DNA from 4 places in the Mesorhizobium sp. M0698 genome. Region 1 is predicted to be linked to each of the others. Evidence: predicted binding sites of a transcription regulator. Region 1 holds the regulator's gene; each other region holds the start of a gene.
What was found. Region 1 encodes PhoB, which activates phosphate uptake and scavenging genes when phosphate is short. Its sites were predicted from a motif close to TGTCATNNANCTGTCAT; they were not measured.

Region 1 (4,678 bases):
CGCGGGCCTGCATGCGGCCGACTTCCTTGTTGTCGAAGGTCAGATAGAACACGTCCTTGTTCTCGATCAGCCGGTCATAGCCGACGACCGGGATGCCTTCGTCCAGTGCCTTCTGCACGGCCGGCCCGATGGCCGAGGCGTCCTGCGCCAGGATGATCAGTGCGCTGGCGCCCTGCGAGATCAGGCTCTCGACGTCGGTGAGCTGCTTGCCGGGGTTGGACTGTGCGTCGGCGGAAATATACTTGTCGCCTGCGGCCTCAATGGCCGCCTTCATTGCGGCCTCGTCGGTCTTCCAGCGCTCTTCCTGGAAGTTCGACCAGGAAACGCCGATGACCTTGTCTTTAGCCTGCGCCACCGACGCCAGCGCCAGCGTCATGGCGACACCCGCCAGAATGGCGGTCGTGAATTTCTTCATCATATCCTCCCTGCGCCGCGTACGGCGTGACCAATTGGCTCAAAGACCAGCTTAGAAGCTCTAATTTTTTCGAGCCTCGAAAAAATACTGGCCCGATCTCCGGCTGCTGTCAACATCGATTCTGATGGATTTTGATGACTCTGCGAGTTTTTTCGAGCGTCGGAATAAACGATGACAGCGCCACCTGCATCTGACACTATTTGCCTGCGTCCGACACTATTTGTCGGACATTACCGACGGCTTCCGGTTCATGAGCGGCCGCGGCAACCGGGAGGAAAGCAAAACAATGTCGGTCGGAATCCGCCATGACGATTTGCGCCGGCGCAACCGGGCGATGGTGATCTCGGCGGTGCGCCGGGCCGGCCAGCCATCGCGTACTGAGATCGCAGCTACTACCGGCCTCAGTCATTCGACCATATCGGCGATCTCTTCCGACCTGATACGGGAAGGCATCCTCGCCGAGAGCAAGGCAAGTGAGCCCGTTTCGTTGAAACGCGGTCGTCCGCAGGTCGGCCTCGCCCTCAACCCGGAAGCGGCGGCGGTGCTGACCGTGGTGTTGTCGCTGAATTTCCTGTCGGCCGCCATTATCGACTATACGGGACAGGTGGTCGCCGAGGAACAGCGCCGGCTGGACACGCTGACCATGCCGCGCGACGAGCTGATCCGTGAATGCATGGCCATCGTCCGGCGCCGGCTGCAGGATCCAGACCTTGACGTCCGCAGTGTCGCCCGCATCGCCCTGGCGATTCAGGGCATTACCGACTCCCCTGCACGCGCCATGCTGTGGTCGCCGATCACGCCGCAGACCGACATCGCCTTTGCCGACATGCTGGAGGACGAATTCGGCATCCCGGCAACGGTGGAGAACGACTGCAACATGATGGCGGTGGCTTTGCGCTGGCGCAATCCGGATCGCTATCGCGACGACTTCATCGCCATCCTGCTTTCGCATGGCATCGGCATGGGGCTGGTGCTGAAGGGCGAACTGTTCACCGGGACGCATTCCTCGGGTGGCGAATTTGGCCACATGATCCATCGTCCGGGCGGCGCGCTCTGCCGTTGCGGGCGGCGCGGCTGCATCGAGGCCTATGCCGGCAACTACGCCATCTGGCGCAACGCCAGGCAGATGAGCGAAGAAAGCGAACCGATCGCCGACGTCAGCGACGCCGACATGCGAGCACTGGCGGCCCGGGCGCGCGAGAAAGATGGGCCGGAACGCGAGGCCTACCGCAAGGCCGGCGAAGCGCTGGGTTTCGGTCTCGGCTCGCTGTTCGCGCTGATCGATCCGGCACCGGTCGCGATGGTCGGCGCCAGTGCCGCCGCCTTCGATCTGATCGAGCCGGCCTTGCGGAAGGCAATCGCCCAGACCGCCGGCGGCCAGCATTCGGGCTCGATCTCCTTCGATACAGAGCCGAACGAATTGCCGCTGATCCGCGAAGGCTGCGCGATGCGGGCGCTAAGCTTCGTCGACCAGGAGATTTTCGCGCCGGGCGCGCAAATGAGGCCCAGCGTCAGAAAGAACGTAGCCTGACCAGGCGGGTCAATCTTCCCTGATCGCATAGCCGGCACCGCGGATGGTGCGGATGACATCCGGCATCCGGCCGTTGTTGACGGCTTTGCGCAGCCGCCCGACATGCACGTCGACGGTGCGTTCGTCGATGTAGATTGTCTCGCCCCAGACATTATCGAGTAACTGGCTGCGCGAGAAGACACGGCCCGGATGCCGCATCATGAACTCGAGCAGCCGGAATTCGGTCGGCCCGAGCCTGATTTCGCTCTTCTTGCGATAGACCCTGTGCGATTCGCGATCGAGCACGATGTCGCCGACCTTCAGCACGCTGGACAGCACTTCCGGCTTGGCGCGCCGCAGCAGCGCCTTGACCCTGGCCATGAATTCCGGTGTCGAAAACGGTTTGACCAGATAGTCGTCGGCGCCGGTCGAAAGCCCGCGCACCCGGTCGCTCTCCTCGCCGCGCGCGGTCAGCATGATGATCGGCAGCCGCTCGGTTTCGGGGCGCACCCGCAACCGACGACAGAGCTCGATGCCGGAAACCGCTGGTATCATCCAGTCGAGCACCAAAAGGTCGGGCACATTCTCCTGCAAACGGATCTCGGCTTCGTCGCCGCGTGTCACCACCTCGACCTGGTAGCCTTCGGATTCGAGATTGTAGCGGAGCAGCACACCCAATGGCTCCTCGTCCTCCACCACCATTATGCGTGGTGCGATCATCGGCTGGGCACCCCCATCATGTCACCGGTGCGGACATTGTCGTTTCGTCCTGCTTCGGACGATTGACCGGCAATTGCTCGCCGGTCAGCACATAATACGCATTTTCGGCGATGTTGGTGACATGGTCGCCGATCCGCTCCAGATTCTTGGCGCAGAACAGCAGGTGCGTGCAAGCGGTGATGTTGCGCGGATCTTCCATCATGTAGGTCAACAGCTCGCGGAACACGGACGTGTATTTGACGTCGATGCGCTCGTCGGCGGCACGCAGCTTGGCCAACGCGGCCGCATCGCCTGCAGCATATTCCTCGATGACACCCTGCACCTGGATGAGAACCAGCTGCGCCATCGCGTCGATGGAATGCGACAGGTCCCGCGGCGTGGCGCTGAGGCCGACCGCACTCACGCGCTTGGCGATATTCTTGGCAAGGTCGCCGATGCGTTCGAGGTCGCCCGCCATGCGGATCGCTCCGACCACATGGCGAAGATCGTGGGCCATCGGCTGGCGTTTGGCGATCAGGGTGATGGCGCGGTCGTCCAGTTCGCGTTGACGCGCATCCATGATGGCGTCGTCGGAAACGACGCGTTGCGCCAGCACGTTGTCGGAATTCAACAGGGCCTTGGTCGCCCCGCCGACCATCGAACCGGCGAGGTCGGCCATGTCGCGGATCAGCTTGCTGATCTGCTCGAGATCCTCGTCGAAAGAAGCGACTGTGTGTTCGCCCATGGTCCTGTCCTCATATGCATGATCGGAACGGCTCAGCCGAAGCGGCCAGTGATGTAGTCCTGCGTGCGCTTCTCGCGGGGCGACGTGAAGATCTTCTCGGTCCGGTCGAACTCGACCAGTTCACCCAGATACATGAAGGCGGTCTGGCGCGACACGCGCGCCGCCTGCTGCATGTTGTGGGTGACGATGACGATCGTATAGTCGGCTTGCAATTCGTCGATCAGTTCCTCGATCTTGGCAGTCGACAGCGGGTCGAGGGCCGAAGCCGGTTCGTCGAGCAGAATGACTTCCGGCTTCACGGCCACGGTGCGGGCGATACAGAGCCGCTGCTGCTGGCCGCCGGACAGGCTCAAGCCGCTGGCGTTGAGCTTGTCCTTGACCTCGCTCCACAGCGCGGCGCGCTTCAACGCCTGTTCGACGCGGCCGTCCATCTCGGACTTGCCGAGGTTCTCGTAGAGCCTGACGCCGAAGGCGATGTTCTCGTAGATCGACATCGGGAACGGCGTCGGCTTCTGGAACAGCATGCCGATCTTGGTCCTGAGGAGGTTGAGATCCTGCGACCGGTCGAGAATGTTCTTGCCGTCGAGCAGCACCTGGCCCTCGGCCGTCTGTTTTGGGTAGAGCTCATAGATGCGGTTGAACACACGCAGCAGCGTCGATTTCCCGCACCCCGAAGGGCCGATGAAGGCCGTGACACTGCGCTCAGGCAGTGACAGGCTGATGTCCTTCAGCGCCTTGCTCTGGCCGTAGTAGAAGTTGAGATTCTTGACCTCGATCTTCGTCTTCTCGACGACCGTTTCGGCCATCGTCATGTCTGGGGACAACATCTGTGTCATCTGTCCTCTCTGCGTCCGGTAAGGCTGCGGGCGAGGATGCTCAAGCCCAGAACCGTCAGGGTGATTATGAGTGCGCCGGTCCACGCCAGTTGCTGCCATTCCTCGTAAGGGCTGAGAGCGAACTGGAAGATGGTCACCGGCAGGCTGGCCATCGGCGCGTTGATATTGCTGCTCCAGAACTGGTTGTTGAGCGCGGTGAAGAGCAGCGGCGCCGTCTCGCCGGAAATGCGTGCTATCGCCAGCAATATGCCGGTGACGATGCCGGACAATGCGGCGCGGTAGGCGACCGAACGGATCACCACCCAGCGTGGCGCGCCGATCGCGGCACCGGCTTCACGCAACGCGTTCGGCACCAGGTTGAGCATGTCTTCAGTGGTGCGCACGACCACCGGAATGACCAGGATGGCAAGCGCAACGGCGCCGGCAATGGCCGAGAAATGTCCCATTGGCCGCACCATCAGCTCATAGACAAA
Region 2 (4,678 bases), on a different contig from region 1:
GCGACTGCTCTTCTGCCCGATCACTGGTTTGATGACGTTTCTGCATTAAACCTCGCGTCCTTGGCCGTGACCGACGTCAGTTCAGATTCTGCGCCCCGCTCAGCGGCCGGATTGAGATTGCTGTCCTTCCCTACTATGGCCTTGTCAGCGCTTCGCGGCACGTCCTCCATCGCATTCTGAAGCATCGAGCGGGTTTCCTGCAGGTCGAGTTCCTTCTCGGCTTGATGTATAGCGTCGTCAAACTGTTTTCGAAAATCGCCCGCAATCCGATTGAATGTCTTCATCATTGCCCCCGCCGATCGCATGACTTTTGGAAGCTCCTCGGGGCCGAAAACAACCAGCGCCACCACGAAGATAACCAACAGGTGGGTCATGCCAAGTCCGAACATCGGTACGTCCTCTCGCGCATATCGCCGGCAGCGACAACCTCTCCGCGGTTTGCGGTGGCCGATCCGGTTGAATGCCTCGACCTACGGCGCCAAATCCAACCATCATACCCTCTCGCCTGAGCCATTCCAGTATGCGGCCGCGGGAATGTCGTTCATACTTCGAGCCATGTGGCACCACCCGTCAACCCGAATATCAGGCGCACGTCTGGTAGGGATATTCGCAACCGTGCTCGCAGCAAGCGGACTCCTCGCTGGAGCCGATGGCACAAGGCCCAGAATATTTGAAGCAGGCGCCTACTCCTTTTCCGACGAACTCGGCGGATTCCGGATCATTGCCGCTTCGGGAGCCGGAACAAGGGCCGATCCTGTCGTGATTACCGAGGAACTCGAGTCGGCAAGCCCGGTAACCCTCACCATACGCGCCATCCGGCCGGTTCAGCCATTCGGTGCCTCCGGCAACTATGCCACCGGTTTCATTTCCCTAAGGATCGTTGCCCTCAACAACAGCGGTCACGCCTGGGTCGAATTCGAGTTCGAGTTGCAGGAGATTCTCAACCAGCCAAGCGATTCCAGCGACGGGCTTTCGTTCGACCAGGCGCGCCGCGAAACGGATGCAATTCGGTCCGATAGTTTCGCCGAATTCAGTCGTGAATTCGAACCTTATGACCATCTTCTGTTCCGGAAAGGCGAGGTCGATCCGCTGAGCACGGTTTCGTTCTCATTCCTGGTGACTGATTTCACGCCGACTGCGCGGCTCTATCTCGTTCAGGACCCGCGCATTCCCTCAACCTGAACGTGCCGCGCATCATCGCGGCCGTTGGTTCGAACAACGCTGCTCGTCATGCATGCCGGCAGTTTGGCAGGTGTCGTTGGGCGCGGCATGCCGATGGATTTGCTGGTCATTTTGGTCGCTTGGCCGTGCCTTTGATTCGGGCCACAAAATACGGACAATGAGGGCAAAAACCGACGCGAACGACGATTGAGGGATCGCGAGCGCCCGCGGTACGAGTTCTCCGCCGAGTTACTTGTGGAGCGTTCACACTAGCGACAGTTCCGGATCGTGTTATGATCTTGCGCATGAGGACGATCACGGCCTCTTACATTCTGGTTTTCGCGGCGCTCGCTGCAACGCCCGCGCGGGCCGAATGCCAGTGCCTCGCCAACGGCCACATTTTCCATCACGGCGAAATCGCTTGTCTGCAATTGCCGTCAGGTCCTGAACTCGCGCAATGCGATATGGTTCTCAACATTTTCGTCATGGAAAAAATTCAGGATGGATGCCCGGAGGCGACTGCGCCGTTTGGCTTGCCTGTCAACGGGGACGAGCAGAAACCAGGCGAAGGCGGAGATAAAGCCAACGATTTGGCTTTATCAACAGCAAACGCCCGGAGCTAAAGCGAAGCGCAGCTTGCGCGCAGCCAACAGTGCGACGCAAGGCCAATGCATACCCTAGCGGTGTTCCAACACCGCTAGGGACCAGTCCTATGGATGAGCTTCCTGTTAAGATTCTGCTATCCTGTCAGTCCTTCTTGTTCCGGTAGCTCTCAATGGCTTTGCCAACCATGTCGATGGCGACGTTGGCGCCACCAAAGCCGTTCAGCTCAACGACCTTGCGGCCTTCAGGTAGCTGCTTGTAAACTCGAAAGAATGCCTCGATGCGCTGTCGTTCGATGGCCGGAAGATCATCGATGGTCTTGATCCCGTCATATTGCGGATCGATGTCCGTGGCCGGCACAGCGATGATCTTGTCATCCGTTTCGCCGCCGTCGACCATGTTGAGCACGCCGATGGCGCGGACTTTGATCAGAGCACCGGGCACGACGGGTTCCCGGGTGAAGACGAGCGCATCCAACGGGTCGCCGTCGCCGCCCAACGAACTGGTAACGGAACCGTAGTTGGCCGGATAGACGACCGGCATGGACTGGTATCGATCGACGATGATATGGCCAGTTTCTGAGTCAATCTCGTATTTAGTGAAGCTTCCCGCCGGAATCTCGATAACCGTGTAAAACTCGCTGGTGTCTTTCGGCTGCGGAAAATCGAAAGCTGTGACGAATTCGGCGAAAGCAGGCTGCGTGCCCAGCAGGGCCGCAACCGCCATGACAGTCGGCAAAGCGCGCATGGTTGTCTCCAGAGGTTGGACGGGCAGGGCGCCCTGCATCCGCCTAGCCACCGTATGTGACGGCAGCATTACAGGGTTCCGTTATTGAAATTGGATGACCGTATTTGCACCGATCCTGCGGCGAGCAGAAATGGGCCGAAATAGAGCGCTGACGAGTGATGAGCGTCTATGGGCGTTTGCGTTTATGGGGCGTTTAAGAGACCGTGGCCGCTTCAAATGTGCTATTTCAGGCGAGCCCATTTCCGGCAAGGGGATAGCTTGCGTCGTAACTCCTGCCAATCGGGCACGCTACACCCACAACAAGCCGTTCGGCGAGAGCTGCCACGTAGACGCCTCGCGGTTCAGTGCGACGTTGTGTGGCAATCATCAAAAAGCAAGTGAAACTCCAACTTCAGTTGAAGTCCTTCGGAGACTACGCCACCTTCACCTTGAATCATTGCCAGGGTTCGAAATTCGTGAAGGAAGACACAACAACACCACGTCCGCTATACTCCACTGAAAGGGCTGCTTCATGTCGGGAATGTCGCGCAGGGGATTCTTGCTGGGCGGCACGGCAGCAGTAGCTGTCGGCGCTGCAGGCGGGCTGATTGCCGGCAGGGCCGTAGCAGCCGATCTGACCTTGCCGGTTTCAGCGATCAGTCGGTCGATTTTGCCCGGCACCGTCACCAAAGGGATGATGAGTTTCGGTGCGGGCGGGCCGCCGCCTACTCTGCGTTTATTGCGAGATAGGCCGTTTTCCATAGACGTGGTCAATGATCTCGATGAAGCGACGAGTGTGCACTGGCATGGATTGCGCATCGCCAATGCCATGGACGGCGTGCCTTATCTCACCCAGCGTCCTATCGCGGCGGGCGAAAGCTTCCGTTACACTCTGACACCGCCGGATGCCGGCACCTATTGGTATCATCCGCATTGCAACACGCTCGATCAGATGGCCCGCGGTCTGACCGGCGTGCTTGTTGTCGAAGATGACGAAGATGCCGGTTTCGACCAGGATTTGCCGCTCAATATCCGCGACTTCCGTCTCGGCGAAGACGGCCAGTTCATCGAATTGTTCAAGGCACGCAACGCTGCGCGCGGCGGCACGCTGGGTACGGTCTCGACGGTAAATTGGGAAGTCACCCCGATTTACGATCTGCCGGCGGGCAGCCTTGTGCGCCTGCGTTTGGCAGTCACCGATGTCACCCGTATCGGCACTTATGACCTCGATGGCGGAACGGCCAAAGTGATCGCTCTTGATGCCAACCCGCTGCGGCAGCCTGTTGCGCCTCGGGGCATTGTCGTCGCGCCCGGCCAGCGCGCCGATATCGCCCTCCGCGTGCCTGATGGCGAAGACGAGATTGTCAGCCTGAAACTCAGAACAGCCAAGGGACCTCGCGTTCTCGTCCGATTCCGGCCTATCGGCGCCAGCGCCGGGCGGGCGCTTGGCGAACTCAAGCCGCTGCGGCCGAATCGCGTACCGGAGCCGGATCTTGCCGATGCCGAGACAATGGACTTCGTCTTTGGCTGGTCGCCCAATGGTGATGCGCCGGCGCCGGGTATTTGCGGCACGCTCGGCTACACCTTCTGGTCGATCAACCGCGTCGCCTGGCGAGGGGACGCGCCGGGGCCAGTTGGTCCGCTCGCGGCTCTAAAACGGGGCAAAAGCTATGTTCTGCGCCTTCGCAACGAAACGCCGAACGATCATCCGATCCATTTGCACGGTATGTCTTTCCGTCTGCTACGCTCCGATAAGCGCAAAATTGCGTCGCTTGTAACGGATACGGCCCTTCTTAAATCGCAAGAAGTGATGGAAGTGGCGTTGGTCGCTGACAATCCGGGTAACTGGGCATTCCATTGCCACGTCATTGAACATCAGAAGAGCGGCCTGACCGGTTATTTGCGTGTGGAATGACGCGGTCCTCATCCAGGGTTGCGTTGCCGAGCGCGTGAAAGGGTCGAAATTGGGCGAGGCGGAGCGTCCGAGTTCTCGCCGCACTGATGGCGCTACTGCTCGCGGGCGCCGGAGCGGCCGGCGACGGGTGCTGATCTGTGCATCTGATCGAGCCTCTGCTGAGTGGCCTCCCGGGCTCGCTCGCCAACGCCGGTTCCCATGCCACCGCCGTCGCGATTGCGTTCGTCATCATCACGGCGCTGTACCTCGTGCTGGGCGATCTGGCGCCCGCTC
Region 3 (4,678 bases), on a different contig from region 1:
TGATCGGCTGCAGGTTGGAGTCGGTCTGCGGCGAAACGAGCAGCACGTTGTAGCCTTGCGTGACCAGGCCTTCGGCGATGGTGAGCTGGCCGAGCTGGTCGCCCTCGCTCTGCGCCGCCTGGTAGACGACGGGCACGCCGGTGCGGTCGCCGAACGACTTGTAGCCCTCTCCCAGCGAGCGCCAGTATTCATTGGTCAGCGTCTTGGAGACCGCACCCGCCTTGGTACCCTCGGGCAGCTTGGGGAAGGCCCCGAACTTGGCCTCGAGCTGCGACCAGTCGATGCGATCCTTCTCGGTGTCGGAATTGAGCGGCGCGAGGTCTGCGGAAAACACCGAGCCGATGGACAGCGCCATCAGGCCAGCGGTAGCGGTGGCAAGCAGAAATTTCATGGTCCTTCCTCCCTTGTTGAACGGAATATGCGGCCGGGCCTCAGCTGTCCGGGCCGAGCATGGCTTCCTGGATAATGGCTTGCGACGCGATCGCGTCCTGACGGTCGACGGCGGCTAACATGCGGTTGTCCCCGTCCAGCCGATCGACGACGCGCAGCATGCGCTTGACAGTCGCGATGTTGACTTCGCATTCGTGGACCGGGTCGAGCCCGGTCATATCGGGAAACGTGTCGAAGTAGATGGCGCCGGCGTAGCCGTTGCGGCGGATCTGGCGCAGCAGCTCGATCGTCTGCAGCGTATGCACGGCCCCGACCATCAAGCCGTCGTCGCGCTTGGCATAGCCATCGTTGAGGTGCACGCCGAGCAGCTTGCTGTGCCGTGCCACGAGCGCAGCGGCGAAAGCCGGCTGCTCGTCGGCGTAGAGCACATGGGCGAAATCGAGCGTCACGCCGAGATTGGGCAGGCCGATCTCGCGGATCGCCAGCAACGTCGTCGCCGCATCGGGCATCAGGCTGTAGGAGCGCGGCTCGTTGGGTTTGTATTCAAGGCTGATCTGGCAATCGGGGTCATGCGCCGCAACTTCACGAATTCCATCGATTTCGTGTTGCCAGAGCGTCGCATAATCGGCCTGGAAAGCATAATCGAAGCCATCCTGCCCGAGCCACAGCGTCATCAGGCTGGCGCCAGCCTCGCGCGCGGCGTCGATCCCGGCCTTGGTCATGTCGATGGCCTCGCGGCGAACGGCCGGATCCGGATTGGTGAAGGCGCCGAGCTTGAAGGCCGGGTTGGAGTAGTAGCGCATGGCGAAACCATTGATGGAAAGCCCGAGATCGCGGAGTTTGCGCGCCATTTCCGCAGGCTTTTCATCGACATGGTCGGGAAAGTTGAGGTCGAGATCGGTCAACTCCGCAACCTTCGCCGCACGTGCCGCCATTTGCAGCATGGACGGTTTGCCGACAAGATCGGGCCACTCGGCCTGTGGCCGCGAGGCAAAGGAATTGAGGCGGGTGGCGAAACGACAGACTGTCATCGGTGGCCTTTCATCGTCATAACTTCACATAAGAACGATAATTTGTAAAGTTGTTAATTGCACTCTCGGCGGCGACGGATTCGCATGTCCAGGCCAGTTGCGACCACAAGGGTCAAAGCAAGCGCGGCACTGTCACGCAAGTATCATGTTCGCGTCCTAGATCGCTTCTCCGAAGGCTTTCGCGGCATCCTCGATGCGACGCGGCGCTTTTTCGGGCCCCGGCAGCTTTGTCTCAAAGAGGATATCCATGAAAAACCTGCACCGAACCGCGTCCCTCGCTGTCGCGCTGGCGATGTTCACCGCCTTGACTCCGGCCCTGGCAGAAAACTCCGCGACCGTCGGCGGCGTCAGCTTCGTCAACAAGGGCCTGGTCGGCGTCGGCCGCATCCCGGCCAGCCAGAAGGACAAGTTCGGCGAGACGTTTGGCTCCGGCTCAGGCATGTCGATCGATGCTGCCGGCTGGACGCATGGCGCCGACGGCTACAAGGGCTCGTTGTGGCTGTTGCCGGATCGCGGCTACAATGTCGTCGGTACTACCGACTACCGGCCGCGCCTCAACACGATTGCCATCGAGTTCGCTCCGATCACGCCGGGTGCAGTGCCAGCCGCCGGCCAGGAACAGTCGGGCCTCAGGGCGACGCTTGCCGACACCATGCTTTTGACCGACGACAAGGGCGCCGACGCAACCGGGCTCGATCCGCTCACCGGCGTGCGTGCCGCGACCGACGACATGCCGATCCTGCCCGAAGCCAACGGCAAGCTCGCGCTCGATAACGAAGCGATCGCACGGCTGCCCGACGGCACGATGTTCATCTCGGACGAATACGGTCCGAACATCTACCGCTTCTCCGCCGATGGGCGTCTGATGTCGGCAACGCAGCCGCCGGCGGCGCTTGTCCCGATGCGTCACGGGACGCCAAACTTTGCTTCCAACAATCCGGGACCTGGCGCGGCAGACCCAGATCCGAAGGATCCCGAAACCGGCCGTCAGAACAACCAGGGCCTCGAAGGCATGGCGCTGACGCCGGACGGGAAGTTCCTGATTGCCGTGCTGCAGTCGGCCCCAAGGCAGGATGGCGGCGATTCCGCCTCGACGCGCCAGAACACGCGCGTGCTGGTCTACGATGCCTCGGATCCCGGCCAGCTCAAGCTCGCGCATGAATATGTCGTGCCGCTGCCGGTGTTCACCGATGCCAAGGGCAAAACCAAGATCGCCGCGCAGAGTGAAATCGTGGCGCTGTCGGACAAGACCTTCCTGATGCTGGCGCGCGACAGCGGCAACGGCCAGGGGCTGAAGGGCGACACCTCGCTCCATCGCGAGATCAGCGTCGTCGATGTGTCGGCGGCAACCGACATCGCCGGCACAGAGTTCGACAAGGACAAGCCGCTGGCGCCCAAGGGTGAGCTCGATCCATCGGTGACGCCGGCCAAGCTGACGCCGTTCATCGACATCAACGACAAGAGCGAGCTCGGCCGCTTCGGGTTGCACAATGGCGCGCCCAACGACCGCAACAACCTTTCGGAGAAATGGGAGGCGATGTCGGTGGTGAGCGTCCTCGATCCAAAGCTGCCCGACGACTATTTCCTGTTCGTCGCCAATGACAATGACTTCCTCACGCAGGACGGCTTCCAGGTCGGCGCGGCCTACAAGGCCGAGGATGGCGCCGATGTCGACACCATGTTCCTGGTCTATCAGGTCACGCTCCCAGGCCTCACCGGGAAGTAGCGGCAGCCATACAGGCGGAGGCGCCGAACGCGTCCGCCTGAGCTGGCGCGATTGAACGGTCGTGCCCCTTCAGTTGCGGCTCGCCCGCGAAAAGACGGTGTCCTAAGCATCGCAAAACCTGCGACTGACGATCCAGTCGAAGGCACTTACCTCAACATCTCCGCGTCCCTTGGCACGCCTGCATCGATCGGCTCGGCCGTCCTGTTTGACACGGCGGCGATCTTCCCGGCGGCCGACAGGTTCGGGCGCACGAAGACCGGCACGACGCCATCGACGCGGCTGTAGAGGTCGATAATGTCCTGATTCATGAAGCGCACACAGCCGGAGGAAGCGTTCTTCCCGATGGAATCCCACTCCGGCGTGCCGTGCAGCCTGTACATCGTGTCCTTGCCGTCACGGAAGAGATACAGCGCGCGGGCACCAAGCGGGCTCTGCGGGCCGGGCGGCATGCCGTCCTTGTATTTCGCCAGTTCCGGCCGGCGTTGGATCATTTCCGGCGGCGGCGTCCAGACCGGCCACTTCTTTCTCGCCTGAACCACGGCGCTGCCGGTCCATCCGAAACCGGCCTTGCCGAGGCTGACGCCATAGCGAATTGCCTTGCCGCCGTCGCGCACCAGATAGAGGAAGTGCTCGGAAGTATCGACGACGATCGTGCCGGGTTTTTCTCCAGTCGGGTCGGCCACGATTTGACGCACGAATTTCGGATCGACCTTGGCTACCGGAATTGCCGGCAGTTGATAGCCCTCGTCGATGCGCGCGGCATACATGCTTGCGGCATCGCCGAGAGCCGGATCGCTTGGTGCCGCGGGCACCGGCGGCGCCGCCACGTCCGTCGTGGTGCACGACGAAAGAGCCACGGAGGCCGCGCCCAGAGCGGATGCACCAAGAAAGGCGCGCCGGTTCAGGCGCTCAAAAAACAACGGAATATCGGACATGAGCCCCCCGGCTTACCGATGAGATCCAGGAAAATGCGGCCCCACGCGTGCGGGATCAATATACGATTCCGAAAGGTTTGAGAAATGCTTAGATCAAGGCACGCCAGGCGGAATTTACAGCGCCGCATCGACCTCTCCCGTTAAATCGGCAATCATTGCGGACTCAGACAAGCCTTCGCCGAGTTGCCTGCCATGGACGACAACATGCCCCCGCGCCGGCAGACCGGCGACCTCACCAGTGGGCCTATCCCGCGCACCCTTTTGCTGTTTGCCCTGCCGGTGCTCGGCTCCAATGTGCTGCAGTCGCTCAACGGCTCGATAAATGCCGTGTGGGTCGGCCGTTTCCTCGGTGAAGCGGCGCTGACCGCCACGTCCAATGCCAACCTCGTGCTGTTTCTCATCCTCGGCACCGTCTTCGGCATCGGCATGGCGGCGACCATCCTGGTCGCACAATCCGTCGGCGCTCGTGACCTGCCCGAAGCCCGGCGCATCGTCGGAACCAGCGCCACCTTCTTCTTCCTCGTCTCGGTGGTGTTCGCGGTCTGCGGCTGGATCTGGGTCGATGCGATCCTCGATGCGCTCGGCACGCCGGCCGA
Region 4 (4,678 bases), on a different contig from region 1:
CCGGCGGCTGCGGCGCATGCGCAAGGCCGATTGGTCGCGCCGCCTTGTCCAGGAGAACCGGCTGTCGGTCGACGATCTGATATGGCCGATCTTTGTCGTCGACGGCAGACAATTGCGCGAACCGATCGCCGCCATGCCCGGCGTGTTCCGCCTGTCGCTAGACCTCGCCGTCAAGGAGGCTGAGCGCGCGGCCAAGCTTGGCATTCCGGCGATCGCCACTTTCCCCAATGTGGAGCTCGGCCTGCGCGATCAGACCGGTTCGCACATCCTCGATCCGGAAAACATCATCAACCGCGCCACCCGCGCCATCAAGCACGCAGTGCCGGAGATCGGCATCATCACCGACGCCGCGCTTGACCCGTTCACCTCGCATGGCCATGACGGCATCTTGCGCGAAGGCATTATCGTCAATGATGAAACGGTGGAGCAAGTGACGGCGGCGGCCGTCATCCAGGCGGCGGCGGGGGCCGACATCATTGCCCCCTCGGACATGATGGACGGCCGTATCGGTGCCATCCGCGATGCGCTCGACGCCAATGGGTTTCAGGATGTAGCGATCATGTCCTATGCGACCAAGTTCGCATCCGCTTTTTACGGCCCCTATCGTGAGGCGGTCGGCACCGCCGGCCTGCTCAAGGGCGACAAGAAGACCTATTATATCGATCACGCCAATTCCGACGAAGCGGTGCGCGAGGCCGAGCAGGATCTCGCCGAGGGCGCCGACATGCTGATGGTCAAGCCCGGCCTGCCCTATCTCGACATCATCCGGCGGCTGAAGGACGAGTTGCAGATGCCGACCTTCGCCTATCAGGTCTCGGGCGAATATTCGATGATCAGGGCCGCCGCCGCCAATGGCTGGATCGACGGCGAAAAGGCGATGCTGGAATCGCTGCTCGCCTTCAAGCGCGCCGGCTGCGACGGGATTCTCACCTACTTTGCGCCCGAAGTGGCGGCGATGCTCAAGGGGTGATGCGCCTTTGTAGCGTCTACATCGAGCAGTGTTCGTTCGTTCAAAGCGCGACATGGAACGCCGCAGGACATCGCTTCAAGTTTACGCTGCCCCTCGTTGCCCTGCCGGGCATTTTCTCCCCGTAAAGTGGCAGGGAGAAAGACGCGTTCGTAAAAGATTTCACCAATCTCCAGCGTTGCAAAAACATCGACGTTGCGGCCAGCCCCTTCTCCCCGTCACTATACGGGGAGAAGCTGCCGGCAGGCGGATGACGGGCGGCGCCGACATTGAGATTAGTTATTCCAACATGATTTGGAAGCGATTGCCCCGCCGGCGATTCAAAATACCGCTTGCAAAATGCAATCAGTTAAGCTACCCCGATAACTGCTTGCATCTCACAATTGGTTATCGAGGAGGCTCTCATGTCCAAACTTCGCGTCAGCGCTTTCACCTTGTCGATCGACGGCTTCGGCGCCGGTCCCGACCAAGACCTGAAGAACCCGCTGGGTGTTGGCGGGGAAGCCCTGCACGAATGGATGTTCGGCACCCGCACCTTCCGCAAGATGGTCCTCGGCAAGGATGGCGGGACCACGGACACTGACGAGGCGTTCGCCGCGCGCAGCTTCAAAAATATCGGCGCGTGGATCCTGGGCCGCAACATGTTTGGGCCGATCCGCGGCGAATGGCCGGATGACAGCTGGAAAGGCTGGTGGGGTGACAACCCGCCCTACCATGTGCCGGTCTTCGTGCTCACGCACCATCCACGTGATCCCATTGTCATGGAGGGCGGCACGACCTTCTATTTCGTGACCGACGGCATCCACTCAGCGCTGGAGAAGGCGAAAGCAGTGGTTGACGGCAAGGATGTACGGCTGGGCGGTGGCGTTTCTACGATCCGGCAATATCTCAAGGAAAAGCTCATCGACGAAATGCATCTGGCGATCTCACCGGTCCTGCTAGGCGCCGGCGAGAGCCTTTTTGCCGGCATCGACATGCCCAAGCTCGGCTATCGCTGCAGCGAGCAGGTCGCGACGCCGAAGGCCACGCATGTCATCATCGAGCGCACCTAGCTTGTTGCAGGGCGCCGCCATGGAGGCGCCGCCTTCCTCGCCGCTTTAGTCAGTACTTCTCCGGCACATACAGTTCGCGCGGCAGTACCTGGCGCTCGTATTCGGGATTGAAGACGCGCTCCGGCAGTGTGATCTCTTCGTGCGGCACCTCCTCATAGGGCATCTGCTTGAGGAGATGGTCGATGCAGTTCAGCCGTGCCCGCTTCTTGTCGTTGCCCTCGACGATGAACCACAGGGCTTCCGGGATATTGGTGCGGGCGAACGTTTCTTCCTTGGCCTTGGTGTACTGCTCCCAGCGCACGCGCGACTGGAGGTCCATCGGCGACAGTTTCCATTGCTTCATCGGGTCATGGATGCGCATCAAAAAGCGCATCTGCTGCTCCTCGTCAGTGATCGAAAACCAGTATTTGACAAGCGTAATGCCTGAGCGGACCAGCATGCGTTCGAAATCCGGAACGTCGCGGAAGAACTCCTCGACCTGATCCGGCTGGGCAAAGCCCATTACCCGCTCGACGCCCGAGCGGTTGTACCAGGAGCGGTCGAACAGCACGATCTCGCCGCCGGCCGGCAGATGAGGAACGTAGCGCTGGAAATACCATTGCGACTTCTCGCGCTCGGTCGGCGCCGGAAGTGCTGCGACGCGGCAGATGCGCGGATTAAGCCTCTGGGTGATGCGCTTGATAACACCACCCTTGCCCGCCGAGTCGCGGCCCTCGAAGACCACGACGAGCTTCTTCTTGTGATAGGCGACCCAGGATTGTAGCTTGATCAATTCGGATTGCAGCGTGATGAGATTGCGAAAATACTGCAGGCGGTCGATCGATGGCGGATGCGCATTCTTGTAGATCTTGGCGATCTCCATCGACAGCGCCGGCTCCGAGATTTCCAGCTCATAATCTTCGTCGAGCGTGTCGGCGAGTTCCGCTTCCAGCCAGTCCCTGGCCGGGGAATTCTGTTTTATCTCGGTCATTTGCGCTGCTCCGCTTACAGGCCTTGCCGGCCGCTGTCAGGCGCTCTGCCGCCCGGCCCGGCGGCCGGAAATCGAAGCGCTGGACCGATGTTAGTATAGGCCGGCAATGACGGTTTTATTGCAGCCACTACTGCGCTGGCTATGCGTTCAATCCGCAAGATGTGATCGAGCTTGCCCTGCGGGGCGGGCGACAAGCGGAACGAATTATCCTACAAATGCCCGGTTCACTGAGGGGCTGTCGTTTGCAACGCCCTTTCCCGATAAATCGTGAGGATACGACATGGAATACCGCACTCTCGGCCGTTCCGGGCTGAAGGTTTCGACCCTGACAATGGGCACCATGACATTCGGCGGCGGCGGCGCGTTTTCGGCGGTTGGCAAGACCGACCTCGACGAGGCGCGTCGGATGATCGACCTTTGCATCGATGCCGGCGTCAATGTCATCGACACCGCCAACGTCTATTCGAACGGGGTGTCGGAAGAGATCATCGGCGAGGCGCTCGGCGGCAAGCGCAAGGGCGACGTGTTGATCGCCTCCAAGGCGCGCATGCGGATCGGCAAAGGCCCCAATGATGAAGGCCTGTCGCGCTACCATTTGGTCCGCGAATGCGAAAGGAGCCTTAAGCGGCTCAGGACGGATGTCATCGACATCTATTTCCTGCACGAGTGGGATGGCCTGACACCGCTCGAGGAAACCATCGCCGCGCTCGACACGCTGGTCGCGCAGGGCAAGGTCCGCTATGTCGGCTGTTCCAATTATTCCGGCTGGCAGGTGATGAAGGGGCTTGGCATCAGCGATCATCATCACCAGCCGCGCTTCGTCACCCAGCAGATCCACTACACGCTGGAAGCGCGCGAGGCCGAGTATGAATTGTTGCCGATCTCGGTCGACCAGGGGCTCGGCGTGCTGGTCTGGAGCCCGCTTGCCGGCGGGTTGCTGTCCGGCAAATACCACCGTGACCAGCCGACCGCCCGCCAGCTCAGCGGCTGGTCGGAACCGCCGATCCGCGACGAGGACCGGCTGTGGCGGATCGTCGACGTGCTGATCGATATCGGCAAAAACCACGGCGTGTCGGCAGCGCAGGTGGCGCTTGCCTGGCTACTCGGCCGGCCCGCCGTCAGCTCGTTGGTGATCGGCGGACGAACCGAAGCGCATTTCAAAGACAATATCGCCGCTGCAAGCCTGGTGCTTGGCGATGAGGAGCGCACACGCCTCGATGCGGTCAGCAGGCCGCCCGTGCTCTATCCCTACTGGCACCAGCAGTTCACCGCAAAGGACCGGTTCGGTCCGGCCGATCTCGTCCTCGACCGCGACGGCGCCTGAAAAGCCGGGCTCTCCGGACTGCGCGGAGATATGGAGCCCGATCGTGCCTTGCGCTGTTGTGTTTGCGGTCCAATGCTCCTAGGCAAAGGCCAAGCACAATGAAAGGAAACGATATGGCACGAGCACCGAACTACGGTCAGGAACGCAAGGAACGCGACCGGCAGAAGGCTGCCAAGAAGGCGGAAAAGCAGGCTGCCAAGGTCGCAGCCAAGGAGCGATCGAAGCCCGAGGGCGAGAGAGAGTCCCAAACCAAAACCGAAACGGCCGAGTGATGACGCCCGGCCTGTCAGGCGGTCCGCGCCTCGGTCAAATCCCGCTATGCCTCAGGCGGGCGCCTTGTCGCTGACGAAGACGTTCACTTCACG

Region 2: a site for PhoB is predicted at 2,568-2,584, ahead of NKI16_RS28295 (inorganic diphosphatase). Genes of this name have one in related genera too.
Region 3: a site for PhoB is predicted at 1,552-1,568, ahead of NKI16_RS01560 (esterase-like activity of phytase family protein). Genes of this name have one in related genera too.
Region 4: a site for PhoB is predicted at 3,096-3,112, ahead of ppk2 (polyphosphate kinase 2). Genes of this name have one in related genera too.

The regions. Positions count from the first base shown of each region.
Region 1 covers NZ_JAMYPQ010000009.1:198,808-203,485, reverse strand. Annotated here, with positions in the region: gene xylF (D-xylose ABC transporter substrate-binding protein) at 1-415, opposite strand, end outside; gene NKI16_RS19845 (ROK family protein) at 702-1,946, shown strand; gene phoB (phosphate regulon transcriptional regulator PhoB) at 1,956-2,645, opposite strand; gene phoU (phosphate signaling complex protein PhoU) at 2,662-3,369, opposite strand; gene pstB (phosphate ABC transporter ATP-binding protein PstB) at 3,402-4,205, opposite strand; gene pstA (phosphate ABC transporter permease PstA) at 4,202-4,678, opposite strand, start outside.
Region 2 covers NZ_JAMYPQ010000020.1:61,700-66,377, reverse strand. Annotated here, with positions in the region: gene tatB (Sec-independent protein translocase protein TatB) at 21-389, opposite strand; gene NKI16_RS28305 (hypothetical protein) at 616-1,182, shown strand; gene NKI16_RS28300 (hypothetical protein) at 1,467-1,784, shown strand; gene NKI16_RS28295 (inorganic diphosphatase) at 1,909-2,511, opposite strand; gene NKI16_RS28290 (multicopper oxidase family protein) at 3,050-4,405, shown strand; gene NKI16_RS28285 (hypothetical protein) at 4,498-4,678, opposite strand, start outside.
Region 3 covers NZ_JAMYPQ010000001.1:301,599-306,276, reverse strand. Annotated here, with positions in the region: gene NKI16_RS01570 (sugar ABC transporter substrate-binding protein) at 1-391, opposite strand, end outside; gene NKI16_RS01565 (sugar phosphate isomerase/epimerase family protein) at 432-1,421, opposite strand; gene NKI16_RS01560 (esterase-like activity of phytase family protein) at 1,669-3,147, shown strand; gene NKI16_RS01555 (L,D-transpeptidase) at 3,294-4,082, opposite strand; gene NKI16_RS01550 (MATE family efflux transporter) at 4,275-4,678, shown strand, end outside.
Region 4 covers NZ_JAMYPQ010000018.1:50,510-55,187, reverse strand. Annotated here, with positions in the region: gene hemB (porphobilinogen synthase) at 1-970, shown strand, start outside; gene NKI16_RS26870 (dihydrofolate reductase family protein) at 1,372-2,019, shown strand; gene ppk2 (polyphosphate kinase 2) at 2,069-2,989, opposite strand; gene NKI16_RS26860 (aldo/keto reductase) at 3,270-4,313, shown strand; gene NKI16_RS26855 (hypothetical protein) at 4,427-4,585, shown strand; gene NKI16_RS26850 (DUF982 domain-containing protein) at 4,637-4,678, opposite strand, start outside.